DNA from 2 places in the Brotomerdimonas butyrica genome. Region 1 is predicted to be linked to the other one. Evidence: riboswitches for the same ligand, from Rfam matches in the RefSeq annotation. Region 1 holds a riboswitch; the other holds the start of a gene.

Region 1 (8,262 bases):
TCTATCCCGCATACGGTCTCCACAGGCTCTGTATCATCAGCGCACGAAATACATCCGTGATCATCGCATGTACCCATGAACGCTGCGCCGTGGCCTTCTTCTCGATCTGCCGCATCACCACCACCGGCAGTTTCGGAGCACGCCTTTGCAGCGCATGCTCTCTGACCGGTGCTCACACCGTCATCACGCTCTTCCCTTCTGCGCTGCGTTTCACCGTCCGGTACGCCCGGCCGGCTCACACTGCTGCTTCCGGCCCCTCTGCTGTCATATCTGCTTTTTCGATTCCTGTTTCTGATCAGATCCAGGATCGTTCTCATCTCTTTTTCATGCAGCGTGACTCCCCTCGACATATGTGCATGATCCGGCGACCACTCCCTTATGTCATACTTCGGAGCTGCGCCGTTCCAGCTGACGAGATTGAGTTCCTTGTTCCACCCCGTCGAATACGTCGTTATCACGCCTAAGTGCTCAACTATATCGAATGATATCTCCCTGTCAAAATTGCTGCCGTTCATAATACTCTCCTCCCTTGGAATAAAAAATCTATTCAGCAATACCTCTTTCTGCTGCCCGGACAGGCAGTATGTTTACGTGAAAAATATATCATTTTTGTAAAATAATGTCAATATATATTTCCTTTATTTTCCGCAAACCCCCAGTCTCAGCTTTGCACCTAAAGAAAAAGACGGTGCGCCAATGTTTTACATCAGCACGACCGCCTCATCCTTCATACTTATTTAATTATTTCACAGAAAGTTTTCTTTTTCTTACAGCTACTGCGCCTGCTGCCGCACCGCTCGCGAGCAGTAATGCGATCCACAATGCGATGTTGCTCTCATCGCCTGTATTCGCAGCGTTTTCAGCTTTTGCTTCTGCTTTCGCTCAGAGCTTTATCTCCATCCTTATCGCAGTTCTTCTCTATGTAAGTTCTGAATACAGAGTCCGGGAAATTCGTTTCGTTTATCTCCACGTCTCCTTCTCCTGCAAATGCCGCAGACGGCATCAGTCCCAGCACCATCACAAGTCCTAAAACTGCACCCAGCAGCCATTTTCTTGTTGCTCCCATTAATTAAACCTCCTCGTTTTCACTATACCAAAAAAGTGTAATCGTTTTTCCATGCGGTTAATTAACATTAACTAACCGTCGATGGCGGCATTATATCTTCCGCTAAAACAGTCGTCAACATATTTTTTACAATTACATCGCAAATCAAAAAAACTTCCCGTCAGCCACCGTACAAATGAAAATTTTTTGCAGCAAAAAAGACAGCCGCATCTGTCAAAGTTCACGACTGCCTTTATCATTCACTCTATCGGCACATGACGCCCGTATACATCTGCAGGTCTGCCGGACACCTTATTTTTCGTCCATTGCCGCTTTGATCATCGCAGGTATCTTCCTGCACTTCTCTTCTGAAACCGAAGCGACCGAAACTCTGAGGCCCTTTGCAAGAGGAACTATGAACAGCCCCTGCTTTTCCAGCTCTGCGCTGATCGCATCAGGATCGTCGCACGGTATCGACACGAAGAATCCCGCATCGAAAGGAACAGTCTCCAGGCCGGCCTTTTCCGCCTCTTCCTCGAAAGCTCTGCCTCTTGCGAGCAGCATATCTCTGTAGTATGCGCGCTCCTCGTCGACCTTCCTGAGCAGCTCCTTGTCGGCATATATCTTCGAAAGTATCACCTGACCCACTCTGGCGCTGTTCGACCATGATCCTCTCGACGAATATTCGCACACACGCCTGAATTCATCCGCGATCTCTTTCGTCTTCGCCATGCAGATCATCGCGCCGCATCTCGTTCCGTAAAGCGTATATGTCTTGGAAAGGCTGTACGCTATGATCGGAAGCACGTTTGCAGGAAGCTCCTCGAGCTTCGGCAGGAATCTTCTGTATTCTTCCTCGTCTCCTGCGAAATCTATATATGCGGCATCCACTACCAGCGCTATCGCTTTTCCCGTCTCTGCCGCTTCTGTGAGTACTCTGACCACGTTGTCCCAGTCCTCGAGCGTCAGCGAATATCCAGTAGGATTGTGCGCCGGCGTGTTCAGTATCACGACGAGGCTCTGCTGGCTTTCCAGAAGCCCGTTCACAGTTTCCCTGAACGATTCCCAGTTGAACTTCCTGTCCGCTGTAAAAAGCTCGAATGTCGCAACGCTTCTGCCTATCTCGCCCGCGATAGTATTGTATGGCGCCCAGTGCCAGTCTGAGGTGATGATTTTATCTCCGGGTTCGGAATAATTAGCTATCACGTTTCTGAGCGTGCCTGTACCGCCGGGAGTAGCTACCGCTTCCGTAAATCCCTTTGGCTCATATGATCCGAAAGCTGCCTTCTTTACAGCTTCTCTGAATGCAGGTGTCCCGCCTATCGGAGCATAATCCGCATAATCCTGAGGATCGAGCTCTCTGAACACTTTATCGACTGATGAAAGCACGATAAGTCTGCCGTCATCGTCGAGCAGCGAACCTATAGTCGCGTTGATGACTTTATCCGCACCCTCTTCAGCTATCATCTTTTTCGCTCTGTTGCTTATTCCGAAGATCTTGTCTTCCTGTGGTATGTTTCTTCCGTTCTGTCTGGCTAAATGATATTCCGCCATAATTTTATCACCTCTTGTTTATCGTAGTTTTAAGTTTCGCCTCGCATCGAGCGCAGCCAAAACTGTATACAATTATAGCACAATTACTTGTTTTTAGCAGTATTAATTTTCCTGTATCTGTCGATACTAAAAAATACAGGAGGTAAGGTATACATGAGACAGGATAAAAAACAAAAAGACAGACCTGCTGCCGCTCTGGTGTTATGCTTTTGTCTTATGGCGATAGTTTCTATTTTTGTCGTGAAAGCCAGCATCGACAAAGTTCACGACAATATGCAGTCGGAAAAAGCCGCAGACGTCGTCAAGGAAAAGGCTGTCGACGAAAGCACAGAAGCATCGCAGAACATAGTAGACAGCAGAGACACTTCGGAAAACAGCGGGGAAACAGACGGATCATCATTTATTGTTCCCGTTACCGGCGATATCATCATGGATTATTCCATGGATATGCCTGTATATCACAAAACTCTCGATCAGTACATGACTCACAGCGGCATCGATATCGCAGCTCCATCCGGAACGACCGTCAGTGCATGCGCATCCGGAACAGTGACGCGCATAGACGAAGATGACAGGCTGGGTATCACAGTTGAAATAAATCACGGAAACGGTATCATTTCCGTATACGGCAATCTGGCTAAAAATGATCTGATCGAGCTCGGGGAGATAGTCTCGAAGGGCGACACTATCGGCCGGATCGGCCGGACTTCGCTTTTTGAATTCGAAGAAGACGACCATCTTCATTTCGAGATACGCAATGGCAGCGAGCCTGACGATCCGCGAAACTATATACAGGGGTTATAGTGCCGCAGACATTTTACCTCTTGACAAGCGTGACGATACGACTATAATAAATGCGTGAACTAAATAACGGGGAGCTTGTGTAACAGGCTGAGAGGGAACCAGAGTTCCGACCCATGAACCTGATGTGGATAATGCCAACGTAGGAAAAATATTGATATATGTTTTACATTATGTATCACATATGGAATATGCTTATTACAGAAGTGTATGTACCTCAGGTGCATGCACTTTTTTCTATATCCACGAAGAAACAAGGAGGATACAATGAATTACACAACACAGATGGACGCTGCAAGAAAAGGGATATTCACACCTGAACTGATGACTGTTGCCGAGAAGGAAAACATGCCGGCTGAAAAGCTGCAGAAGCTGGTTGCCGAGGGCAAGGTGGCGATATGCGCCAACAAGGCTCACAAATGCCTCGATCCGGAGGGTATCGGCAGCATGCTGCGAACCAAGATAAACGTGAATCTCGGGGTTTCGAGAGACTGCAAGGATTACGATCTGGAGATGCAGAAGGTGATGCACGCCGTAGAGATGGGCGCAGAATCGATCATGGATCTTTCGAGCCACGGCAACACACAGCCGTTCAGACAGAAGCTGACTGCCGAGTGTCCGGTCATCATCGGTACGGTACCGGTATACGACAGCGTCATACACTATCAGCGCGACCTCGCGACTCTCACCGCAAAGGACTTCATCGATGTGATCCGTCTGCACGCTGAGGACGGAGTCGATTTCGTCACGCTCCACTGCGGTATCACGAGAAAAACGATCGATCAGATCAAGAAACACAAGAGAAAGACGAATATCGTCAGCAGAGGAGGAAGTCTTGTCTTCGCATGGATGAGCATGACCGGCGAGGAGAATCCGTTCTACGAATATTACGATGAGATACTCGATATATGCGAAAAGCACGATGTCACTATCTCGCTCGGAGACGCATGCCGTCCGGGATGTCTCGCAGACGCCACTGACGTGTGTCAGATCGAGGAGCTCGTAAGGCTCGGAGAACTGACAAAGCGCGCATGGGATCACAACGTCCAGGTAATGGTCGAAGGTCCGGGACATGTGCCTCTCGATCAGATCGCTGCAAACATGAAGGTCCAGGAAACGCTCTGCATGGGTGCTCCGTTCTATGTGCTCGGACCTCTCGTTACTGACATCGCCATGGGCTACGACCACATCACCGCTGCTATAGGCGGCGCTGTTGCTGCGATGCACGGCGCAGCTTTCCTGTGCTACGTGACACCGGCTGAACACCTGGCTCTGCCGAATGTCGACGATGTAAAGCAGGGGATCATCGCTTCAAAGATAGCTGCCCATGCTGCTGATATCGCAAAGGGGATTCCGGGAGCAAGGGATATAGATGACAGGATGGGGGACGCCAGAAGGAATCTCGACTGGGATGCGCAGTTCGAATGTGCTCTGGATCCCGTGACTGCAAAAGCCATCCGTGACAGCAGAAGCCCTGAGGAGGATCACAGCGATACATGCAGCATGTGCGGAAAGTTCTGCGCAGTCCGCAGCATGAACAAGGCTCTCGCGGGAGAGACGATCGACATCCTTTAGTCGACGGGTATCACGCTGATGCCATATGCGGTCAGCGCATGAACGACCGGGATCGCTGACACTCGCTGACACGCATGACGAGAATTCTCCACGCATGCATGGTCAAGGATCTGTGAAATCGGCCGTACCGGCAACACGCGAAAAAACGGGAATGCATACTTTAAATGCACTCCCGTTTTATTGTTCGTTTTTTATGTTCTGACATCGCGGTCACGCGATCCATCCGGTCGATCCGCTCAGACCGTGAACTTCACGTAATTTATATTCTTTCCGCGTCCGCTGAATTTGTCTTCGTATTCGGTAGTCGTGTTCTTCGACTCGAAGCTGCTGCTGTGCAGATCTCTGGTCTGCTCTGTGATCTGATAGCCCGCAGCCTCTATCTCTTCAAGTGTAAAATCGTACAGCGCGTCATTGTCCGTCTTCACTTCCACGAATCCGCCCGGCTTCAGCGCCCAGGCATAATCTCTCAGCCTGTCTCTGTACGTGAGCCTGCGCTTTTCATGACGCGCCTTCGGCCACGGATCGCTGAAATTGAGATATATCCCCGACAGCTGGTTTTCATAAAAAAGCTCGTCCATCGAATGCACGAATGTCAGCACGAACCTGAGATTGGAAAGTCGCCCCGTATCTCCATCGAGCTCCTTCGCCTTTTCGAGCGCACGCAGTATCACGGTCTCCTGACCCTCTATCGCGATGAAATCCGCTTCAGGATGGTCCATCGCCTTGCTGGTGATGAACTGCCCTTTTCCGCAGCCTATCTCAAGAAAAAGCTCGCGCCCTTCCCTGTCAGGGCCGAAATAGTCCATCGCAGGATCATGCTCGTGTGCTGCAGCATCAGCTCCGCTGCTTTCCGCGCCGCTGCGCTTTCCTTCACGCAGACACTCCGATCCGCGCCGGCTGTCAGCCGACTGCGGCTTTTCTATCATATATGCACTGCATTCCTGCAGCCTCTTGTCAAGATCTTTTGCTTTTCGCTGTCTCATATGAAAATCCTCTCCAGCACTATTACCGCGATGAATGCCGCAAACACCAGCGACGCCGCCAGGTCGCGCTTTTCCAGCTTCATGCCGTTCATTCTCGTACGCTGTATATTGCCGCCGTAGCATCTCGCCTCCATAGCCATCGCGAGATCCTGGGCGATCCTGAAAGCGCTTATGAAAAGCGGCACAAGTATAGGCACCAGCGCCTTCGCTCTGCGCAGGAGATTGCCGCTTTCAAAATCGGCGCCCCTGGCCTGCTGTGCTTTCATTATCTTATCTGTCTCCTCGAGGAGCGTCGGTATGAATCTGAGCGCTATCGTCATCATCATCGCCAGCTCGTGAGCGGGAAGTCCGAATCTCTTGAACGGCGAAAGCAGCGCTTCTATACCGTCGGTAAGGCTTATCGGCTTCGTCGTCAGCGTCAGCAGAGACGAACCGATTATCAGCAGCACCAGACGCACGGCCATGAATACCGCGGTACGCAGCCCTTCTCTGGTTATCGAGAGGAACCAGAACGACACGAGCACTTCGCCCCTGACCATGAACATGTTTATCAGGAACGTGAACGCGATTATCAGAAATACCGGTTTCAGACCTCTCAGTATGAATTTCAGCGGCACTTTCGATATCGCTATCGTCACCGCAAGTCCGATGAAAGCTATACCGAATCCAATAAAATCGTCGACCACGAACAGAGCTACGATATAGAACAGCGTAGCCATTATCTTCACTCTCGGGTCGAGTCTGTGTATATATGAACTTCCGGGATAATACTGTCCCAGGGTGATATCTCTTATCATTTTGCCAGTACCTTCGCTATCTCTTCTGCCGCTTCATCCATCGTCAGGCAGTCAGTGTTTATATCCATGCCGGCTTTTTTGAGCCGCATCATGATCTCCATCGAATCAGGCAGCGCCAGCCCCATGGACTTGAGCTCCTCCTCGCGCGAAAAGACTTCCGCCGGAGTCCCGTCCATCACAAGTCTGCCGTTGTTCATCACCAGCACCTTGTCGGACATACTCGCGATATCATTCATATTGTGAGAAACGAGGAAGATTATATTCTTCGATTTTCGGTGTATCGTCTCCACCATATTCAGGATATCAGCATGCGCCTTCGGATTCAGTCCCGCCGTAGGCTCGTCCAGTATAAGCACTTCAGGCTTCATCGCTATCACGCCGGCTATCGCCGCACGTCTTTTCTGACCGCCGGAAAGCTCAAACGGTGAAACATTTTTGACTTTCTCGTAATCGAGTCCGACCATTTCGATGGCCTCTTTGACACATTCATCGATCTCCGCCTCGGAAAGGCCCAGGTTCGCAGGTCCGAAAGCCACGTCTTTTGCGACGGTTTCCTCAAACAGCTGATATTCAGGATACTGGAAAACCAGTCCTATCTTTTTTCTTATATCTCTCATCACGACTCCGTCTGACGTGATATCGGTGCCGCCGACCACTATGGATCCCGACTTCGGCTTCAGCAGACCGTTGAGGTGCTGCACCAGCGTGGATTTGCCGGAGCCCGTATGACCTATTATACCTACCAGCTGACCGTCCTGCGCACTGAATGTCACACCCTCGAGCGCGACCGATTCGTGCGGCAGCCCTTCATTGTATATGTGAGTGAGTCCTTTTACTTCTATCGACATAAGTGCGCCACCATATCATCTATAGTCAAGATGCCTTCCGGAATATCTATATTTTTTTCTCTGAGCCTGAGCGCCAGATCGACCGCAGGCGGAACGTCCAGGCTGAGAGCCTTGAGCTTCGCCGCATCGCGGAATATCTCGTCAGGCGTGCCTTCCATCTTTTTCACACCGCGGTCCATCACGATGATCCTGTCTGCCTGCGCCGCTTCTTCCATGAAATGCGTTATCAGCAGCACGGTTATGCCTTTTGCATTGAGCCTCTTTATTACGGAAAGCACCTCTTTGCGCCCTCGCGGGTCGAGCATCGCGGTCGGTTCGTCGAACACTATGCATTCCGGCTCCATCGCCACTGCCCCTGCTATCGCTATCCTCTGCTTCTGTCCGCCGGAGAGCATATGCGGCGCTTTTTTCCTGAAATCATACATTTCAACGCCTTTGAGAGCCTCATTCACACGTCTGCGTATCTCCGCAGGATCCACTCCGAGATTTTCCGGACCGAACGCGACATCGTCCTCGACGATCGACGATACGATCTGGTTGTCCGGATTCTGGAAAACCATCGCGACCTTCTGCCGTATGTCCCATATATGCTCAGGCTCCGAAGTATCCATGCCATCGACATATATCTTCCCGGATGTCGGCACCAGCAGTCCGTTTAT
Region 2 (8,262 bases), 120 kb from region 1:
AGGAGATCGTCCGCATCTGAAACGCTGTGCCCGCCTTTGCATAACACCGCGCATCCGTAACTTTTCCGAAGTATCTCCGCTGCAAGCTGCATGTCTTCCCTGCCGGTGATCTCGATACCTGTCAGGACCTCAGCTTCCGGTATGTTCGGAGTTATCAGATCGGCGACCGGCAGCAGCTGAGTTTTCAGCGTTTCCACCGCATCTTCTGCCAGGAGCCTCGATCCGCTCGTCGAAACCATCACCGGATCGACCACGATATTCGCAGCATCGTGAGCTTTGAGCCGCTCCGCTATCACTGATATCAGCTGCGCAGAAGCCACCATGCCGGTCTTCACCGCATCTGGCCGGATATCATCGAACACCGCATCTATCTGCTGCGCCAGGAATTCCGGCGTCACTTCCATCACACCCGTAACGCCCATCGTGTTCTGCACGGTCAGCGCCGTCAGTGCGCTCATCCCGTATACGCCATTGGCCATCATCGTTTTAAGATCCGCCTGGATCCCCGCGCCGCCGCTGGGATCGCTGCCCGCTATAGTAAGCGCCGTTTTTCTCTTCATCTGTAGTTCCTTTCATATATTAGTCGGCGGTAGCCGACATAAAGGTTATCCTGCAAAGGGTTTCATATGTTTGTCGATCAGAGATCGGCATAAAGGTTATCCCTGCAAGGGTTTTCATTAGTTTGCCGTCCTGACTCAGTCAACCAGCTGCTCTGCCTCGGCTTTCATCAGCCCGGCGGTTTCCCTGATGTCTTCTGCTGCAAAGACTGCCGACACTACTGCAAAGCCCGCCATGCCGCATCCTTTCAGCTCTTTCATATTGTCAAGGCTCACTCCGCCGATCGCGACTGCCGGGATCTGCACCGAGCTGCAGATCTCTCTGAGCTGATCCTTCGTTATCCTGATCGCGCCCTGCTTCGTCGGCGACGGGAATACAGCACCCGAACCGATATAATCCGCGCCGTCAGCCTGCGCCCTGAGAGCCTGCTCTGCTGTTTTTGCCGTAACGCCGATTATGAAATCACTGCCCGCAAGCTTTCTTATCTCTGCCGCAGGTCTGTCGTCCTGCCCCACGTGCACTCCATCTGCACCTGATCTGAGCGCGACATCGACGTTGTCATTTATGATGAGCGGCACGCCGAAGCTGTGGCACAGCTCTCTCAGTCTGACGGCTTCGCGAATGAATTCGCTGTCATCCATATATTTTTCACGCAGCTGTACACAGGTCACGCCCCCCTCGAGCGCTTTCCTGACCTGGTCGTACAGTGTTTCATTCACTGCATGCACACGGTTCGTCACCGCGTAAAGCAGCAGCTGTTCACGTTTGAATTTCATTTTTATACTTACCTCCCGGTGTTTCCATCGCTGCGGATCTGAGTTCTGCCACGTATCTCTCCGGATCCGCGCAAGTCATCGCTCCGCTCATGACACACGCGCCCTTTGCACCTGCACGCTGCACTTCCGCTATATTCCCGGCGCCGATCCCGCCGATCCCGTATACCGGGATATTGACCGCTTCACATACCTCCCGCAGAAAACCCGTCCCACGCGGCGCGAGCCCCTTCTTGCAGTCAGTCGCAAAGACATGCCCCGCTGTTATATACGTGCACCCCAGCGCCTGCGCTTCGCGAGCCTCATCGACCGAATGGCACGACGCGCCCATTATTTCAAATGCGCTCCGCTCCTTTTCACTCATCTCACGGAGCACCGGCATCGGCAGATGCACCGGTGCTCCGAGCTCCGCTGCAACACGATGAAAGCTGTGCAGTATGCACAGCACGCCGCTCTGCCCGCAGGTCTCCATGACCTGCGCGGCAAGCGCCCTGTACCGCACTTCCTCAAGATCCTTCTCCCTCAGGATCACTCCTGAGAGTCCGCAGGCCGTCAGCTGCCGGATCTTTTCCAAAAAATCCCCCTCGCAGATCAGCCTGTTTGTGACGCATAGTAAATCAAACATAAAGATAATCGTTCAGCACCGGCTGCAGCCCTTCGCCTTCCATGTCGCTGTACATCCTGGCGAAGCTCCTGCCGTCGTTTATTTCGAACTGCTCATCCCCCTCTGTGCCTTCGCTTTCCTTTCCTGTGTACTTGCTCTCATGATCCCCGATACCCGTTGAAACTCCTGCCGACACTTTGGTCGCTGCGATCTTCACTATGCCGTTCCTGAAGCTTTCGCTTTCTCGCGATGATACGGTGATCCCCGCGAACGGCAGGAATATCCTGTACGCGCAAAGTATCTGGCAGAGCTGTTTTTCGTGGACGTCCAGCGGATTTATCTTGTCGTTGTTTACGATCGGCCTGAGTCGCGGACATGACAGCGACATTTCCGCATGCGGGTATTTTCTCTGCAGGTAATATACGTGCAGTGCTGTCGCGAGCGCGTCCTTTCTGAAATCCGAAAGTCCCAGGAGTGCTGAAAATCCAACGCCTCGCATGCCGCCCATCAGTGCTCTCTCCTGTGCTTCGAATCTGTACGGCCACACTCTCTTATGCCCCATCAGATGGAGCGTTTCGTACTTGTCGGGGTCGTATGTCTCCTGGAACACGGTGACATAGTCGGCTCCGCACTCGCGCAGGTATCTGTAGTCGTCTGTGTTGACCGGGTATATCTCGAGGCCGATCATCCTGAAATATTTGCGGGCGATGCGGCATGCCTCACCGATGTATTTCACGTCGCTCTTGCCGCGGCTTTCGCCGGTGAGGATCAGGATCTCTTCCATTCCCGAGTCCGCTATTATCTTCATCTCGTGCTCGATCTGGTCGAAGTCGAGCTTCATTCTGGTTATGTCGTTGTAGCAGTTGAAACCGCAGTAAACGCAGTAGTTTTCACAGTAATTCGCTATGTAAAGCGGCGTGAACAGGTAAACGCTGTTGCCGAAGTGCTTTCTGGTCTCCAGTCTGGCTTTCTGCGCCATTTCCTCGAGGAAAGGTTCTGCAGCCGGTGACAGGAGGGCTTTGAAGTCTTCGACTGTGCAGTATTCGTGGTCGAGCGCGTTCCTGACGTCACGCGCGGTGTAGCGGCTGTAGTCGTAAGACTCCATCTGTTCCATCACTTTGTCGCGGATGCCGGTGTCGATCTGCTCCATGTCCGGCATGTATTCCATGTGGTTTTTTCTTGAAGACGGGTCGTTTTCAAGTCTGTGCTTTTTTTCGAGTGCAGCCTCGGAAAGATTCGCCGAGTCTATGAAAAAATCGTTTTTCTGTGCGGTCTGCTTCGGCTGTTCCTGAATGTCCTGAGGGCCGGTCATTTTCTTTTCTTCACTGTTGTTTTGCATGATGCCGCCCCCTAATCTCTAAGAAAGCCTGTAAGCGGATCTGACGCTGCCGCGCCTCTGAGCAGTACTCTGCCGAGTCCTGAAAGATACGCTTTTCTGCCTGCTTCTATCGCCTGTCTGAATGCCGATGCCATCAGCGGCAGATCGCCTGCCGTTGCCAGCGCGGTGTTCGCCATTATAGCTGCTGCGCCCATTTCCATTGCCTCGCATGCCTGTGACGGTCTGCCGATGCCTGCGTCGACGATGATCGGAAGATCTATCTCGTTTATCAGGATCTGTATGAATTCTTTCGTCGCGAGCCCTTTGTTAGAACCGATCGGCGATGCCAGCGGCATCACTGCTGCAGCTCCTGCGTCCACCAGGTCTCTGGCTGTATTGAGGTCCGGATACATGTACGGCATCACTATGAAGCCTTCCTTTGCAAGGATCTCCGTCGCTTTCACCGTCTCACTGTTGTCCGGCAGCAGGTATTTTGAATCTCGCATTATCTCGATCTTTACGAAATCTCCGCAGCCCAGCTCTCTGGCCAGTCTTGCGATCCTCACCGCTTCTTCCGCATCTCGTGCGCCGGAAGTGTTCGGCAGCAGAGTGACGTTTTCCGGGATATAGTCCATGATATTTTCTTCGTCTTTTGTGTTGGCGCGGCGCACCGCCAGCGTTATGATCTCCGCTCCAGCGTCTTTCACCGCTGCCTCTATCAGATTGAGGGAATATTTGCCTGATCCCAGTATGAATCTGGAGCTGAAGCTGTGTCCCCCTATTATCAGTTCGTCTTTTGTATTCATCCTTTATACCTTCTTTCGTGTTTTGTATTTTATGTTTTATGCAAAAGCTCACGCTTCCGTCAGCCCTGCGATTATCCTCAGTATCATCGTCGCCTGGTGTGCAGCGCAGACAAGCACTCTTGCTGAAAAAAGCCCGAGTCCATCTCCGACATCGCTGACCCCGTCTCCGCACAGGTAGAATCTGTCCATCAGTTTCCTGGTCTTTATCAGGTTTGCGGAGTCGATGCCCGCCATACCCGAGCCTGAAACGAGGTATCGGTCGCTCATGTTTTCGAGCACATGGTTCACCAGCATCGCCTTGGCTTCCGCCGAATCAAACGCTTCGCATATTATCTCCTCACCTTGCAGCAGCTCGGTCGCATTCTCCGCTGTTATCCTGACGGTATCCGTCGTGATTTTTATGTACGGTGCGATCTTTCGCAGGTTCACCGCGAGCGCTTCGGTCTTGTAATGTCCGATCTGCGCGGCTTCGTACTGCTGCCTGTTGAGATTGGAAATGTCGACTCTGTCAAAATCGATCAGATGCAGATGTCCGACTCCGGCTCTCGCCAGTGCGATCGCGATGTTCGATCCCAGACCTCCCAGGCCGCACACTGCTACGGACGCTGCTGCAAACCGCTGCTGGATCTCCTCGCCGTGACGCTCTATCAGCGCCGCGCGCATTTCCTCTTCTGTAGGGATATTCTCTCTCAAATCAGCCACCTCCCACAAAACTCACTACTTCCAGTGTATCGCCGTCCTCGATCTTCACATTTTCGTACTGTGCCTTCGGGACGATCTCGCCGTTTCTTTCGACCGCGATACGCCTGATATCATAATCCGTACCCTGCAGGTACTCTGCCACGGTCTTCCCTGCCGCATCGCAGGCCGCGCCATTTATTTTTACCATGCTCCACACCTCCTGTATTGGACTGAACAGCGGGCGTTTACCAAGAATCTGCATTTTGCTAGATTCTTTTAGCAAATTTCAGCAAAAAAACGCGCTCTGGCAACAGGCGTTTACCAAAAATCGCATTGCAGGTTGCCCATGTTGGTAATTTTTTAAGGAAAAACTGCACTTTTGCATAATAAAATCACCAAAAGATACCCATCCGCTCTTCATTCTTGGTAATCACTCTTCCTGTATATACCTGATATCGCGATAAAATACCAAAAGCTATATGGAAACACCGAAAATTTTGGTAATCTGCACTCACCATTACAGACTGTACAAAAAACGGGAAGTTACCTCATAGGCAACTTCCCGAAATACTCACGTATAAAAAATATTCTTGTATTTACAGTCTTCCCTACGTTGGCATTATCCAAATCAGGTAATGGGTCGAAGGTCTCACCTTCCTCTCAGCCTGTACTACAAGCTCCCCGCTGTTCAATTGTCGCAATTATTATAACTCTACTCCCCTGTAAATGCAAGCAGTTTTATGCAATTACAATGCCATTCTGCAAAACGCTGCGCCGCGTATGTCCCGATAATATATCACTGGCATCTGAGCTCTCTGACACCGGCGCTCAGCTGACCAGCATCTTTCCGGCAAAGACTCCTCCTATGCAGAGGACAAGACTCGCCGCCACGTATATCCCGAACATCAGCGCTCTGCCGCTTTGCAAAAGCCCCAGAGCCTCCAGCGAAAATGTCGAGAAAGTAGTGAATCCGCCGCATATGCCTACCTTCAGGAACAGCAGCCACGGTCCGTTCAGATTGCCGTACGACTCGGCCGCCTGCACGATCATCCCGATCATCACCGCACCTATGACATTTACAGCAAGCGTCTGAAACGGGATATCACTTTTATTCAAAAACGGGATCAGACCAACCAGATACCTGAAAACTGATCCGATGAAGCCGCCCGCACCAACCGCCAGACAATTTATCAGCACGATTTTCCTCCTTCTGCGGTTTCAGGATCAGACACAGAAGCCTTTGCAGGGTCAGACGCAGAAGCCACTGCCGAATCAGATGCAGAAGCCCCTACAAAATCCACCGCAGAAACTCCTGCGGGATCAGCCGCGATTTTATCCGCTCCGGACTCGCGAACCTTCGGCGGCTTGCAAAGCAGCCACAGTGCTAATATCGTCACCGCAATTCCGCACAATGACAGCACCGACGGCACTTCCTCATAAAAAATCAGTCCGAAAATCATCGCTGCGGACGGCTCCCCGCCTGCCGCCAGTATCGAAACCCGACCTGCATCTATATACGTCAGCGAGAACGTGAACAGCACATACGGCAACACTGATGTGCAAAGCGCATTGAGCACCAGGAACACAGAGTCCTTCACCGGCGACACCGCAACAAATTCACCGATCGTCTGCCAGTCCGTGAACGGCAGCATCAGTATCACTCCCGCGATCAGACTGTAAAACGTTATCGTGAACACATTGTAATGCTGTTTCATCGCCACTTTCGAGAATATGCTGTATATCGCGTAAAACAACGCTGCTGCGATCCCCGCGAGCGCCCCATATGCCGACACTTTTATCCCAGATGATGATTCGAGAATGCCACTTACCAGCACACACCCGGCGATCGCCAGAGCACTGCATGCTATCTTTCGCATTGTGACCTTTTCCCGCAGGATAACTGCCGCAAGGATCATCACGAAAATCGGCGACATGCTCAGCAACACTGCCGCGAGCGACAGCGAGATCTGGTTTATCGCCTGATTGTAGCAGAGATTGAGTCCCAGCATGCCGAAGATACCGCTCATCGCAAATATCCATATGTCTTTCGGTCTAACTTTCAGCATCGACCTGTCGACTGCCATTATCCCGACAAACAGGATCACCGCCGCAAGCAGGAATCTTGAAGTAATTATTGTAAAGTTGTCAAATCCAAACGCCGACAGAGTCCTGACAAAGATCCCCGCAGACCCCCACAAAACCCCCGACATCACCGGAATGATCAACATCAGTTTTTTCATAGCCCACCTCGAATGCATAATATAGTTACTTCAAAAATATACCATAAATCGGCGGTTTTCGCAATATGCGTGGCCACACGGTGACAGGACACAGCACATAGCGACAGGGCGTCGGCTCATTCGATCCGATAACTCATGTATCGCTTTCCGCTGCACCTTTGTTTTCTTTCCGATCCCTGTAAAAACTGCGGCCCAGCGACAGCAACAGGAAAACTGCTGCAATGCCTGTCATGAGCCATCGACAGCCCTTAGCACTCACTACCGAAAAAGGTCCGCCCAGCAGCGGTATCCCGAATACCACTTTACCCACAGTGTTCTTCCAGAGCACCGGCACCGCATCGTTGACATCATTGGCATCGCCCTTTGTTGTAAAAGTCTGCTGGACAGGATCTGCCGATACCACCCGATGTGTCACTACCATTCCGTCTGCATTGGCCACGAAAGTTATGACATCCCCCGGCTGTATGCTTTCCGGCTCGACTTCCCGCACTATTATCAGCGAGTCCACCGGATACTCCGGAGTCATGCTCCCACTCTCCACGCTGTACAGATGAAGACCCGCCAGCTGCCCCAGCAGAGCCACCCCTGAAATAACAATAATCGCTACCGTGATAAACGTAAAAATCAAATCCAACACCTTGCGCTGTCTTCCCCGTACGCAAAAACCATCTCTTTTATGCATCGTAGATTACCCCCTTTGATCCATTATCTGCATGCCCGGATGACGGCGCGCAGATATTTTCCAAATTATCCCATGTCAATAATATCCTTTTTTTACCAGGATGTCAATAGGGATTTTGGGGAGGTACATGTAGATGTGAATTTGGGGACTGGTTTTTATGTAAAGTATGCGCGTTCCTGGATTTTTCAGATATATAAGTATTGTCATTCGTCTTTTAGCAATATGGACATAAAATCGAGCGCCCTACTCAGTGCATTTTACTCTTTCGATTCATCTTTAGCTTCATGCTTCTCATGCAGGTCTCCGGTTTCAGGTTCCTCTGTTATCCCTGGCAGAGCAGTCTGTTCAGGCGTTTCCTGCTGTTCCTGCTCTGTGTCATAACGATCATTTTGTTTCATTATTTCTGCAACATCTATATGCATTTTGACTGCAGTTGCAGGTATGTCTTTCCTTTCCAAAGGATCTCTTTTTCCCACCTTATATGCTACCTCTGATTTAATATCTGAACATTGCATTTTAATACTCCCCCCGTATTGTTCTGTCAATATAAATTTCTGTAAGGCTCTTATAAACTAAAAAAATGTTCATCTGGTAACTCGA

Evidence for each region. Region 1 has a riboswitch for thiamine pyrophosphate ahead of thiC (phosphomethylpyrimidine synthase ThiC). Riboswitches for the same ligand answer to the same signal wherever they lie in the genome.
Region 2: another riboswitch for thiamine pyrophosphate. It lies ahead of thiS (sulfur carrier protein ThiS); the one in region 1 lies ahead of thiC (phosphomethylpyrimidine synthase ThiC).

What each region holds. Positions count from the first base shown of each region.
Region 1 covers NZ_JAOQJP010000002.1:162,505-170,766, forward strand. The annotation lists gene OCV59_RS11970 (YdbC family protein) at 1-515, opposite strand, end outside; partial or broken gene OCV59_RS12010 (hypothetical protein) at 742-837, opposite strand; gene OCV59_RS02110 (hypothetical protein) at 860-1,066, opposite strand; gene OCV59_RS02115 (pyridoxal phosphate-dependent aminotransferase) at 1,358-2,599, opposite strand; gene OCV59_RS02120 (M23 family metallopeptidase) at 2,753-3,403, shown strand; TPP riboswitch at 3,461-3,568, shown strand; gene thiC (phosphomethylpyrimidine synthase ThiC) at 3,668-4,975, shown strand; gene trmB (tRNA (guanosine(46)-N7)-methyltransferase TrmB) at 5,212-5,958, opposite strand; gene OCV59_RS02135 (energy-coupling factor transporter transmembrane component T family protein) at 5,955-6,755, opposite strand; gene OCV59_RS02140 (energy-coupling factor transporter ATPase) at 6,752-7,603, opposite strand; gene OCV59_RS02145 (energy-coupling factor transporter ATPase) at 7,594-8,262, opposite strand, start outside.
Region 2 covers NZ_JAOQJP010000002.1:46,349-54,610, forward strand. The annotation lists gene thiD (bifunctional hydroxymethylpyrimidine kinase/phosphomethylpyrimidine kinase) at 1-560, opposite strand, end outside; gene thiE (thiamine phosphate synthase) at 696-1,334, opposite strand; gene OCV59_RS01565 (thiamine phosphate synthase) at 1,318-1,956, opposite strand; gene thiH (2-iminoacetate synthase ThiH) at 1,949-3,247, opposite strand; gene OCV59_RS01575 (thiazole synthase) at 3,286-4,059, opposite strand; gene thiF (thiamine biosynthesis protein ThiF) at 4,108-4,752, opposite strand; gene thiS (sulfur carrier protein ThiS) at 4,754-4,948, opposite strand; TPP riboswitch at 5,326-5,434, opposite strand; gene crcB (fluoride efflux transporter CrcB) at 5,569-5,937, opposite strand; gene OCV59_RS01595 (DMT family transporter) at 5,931-6,980, opposite strand; gene OCV59_RS01600 (signal peptidase I) at 7,114-7,608, opposite strand; gene OCV59_RS01605 (hypothetical protein) at 7,920-8,177, opposite strand.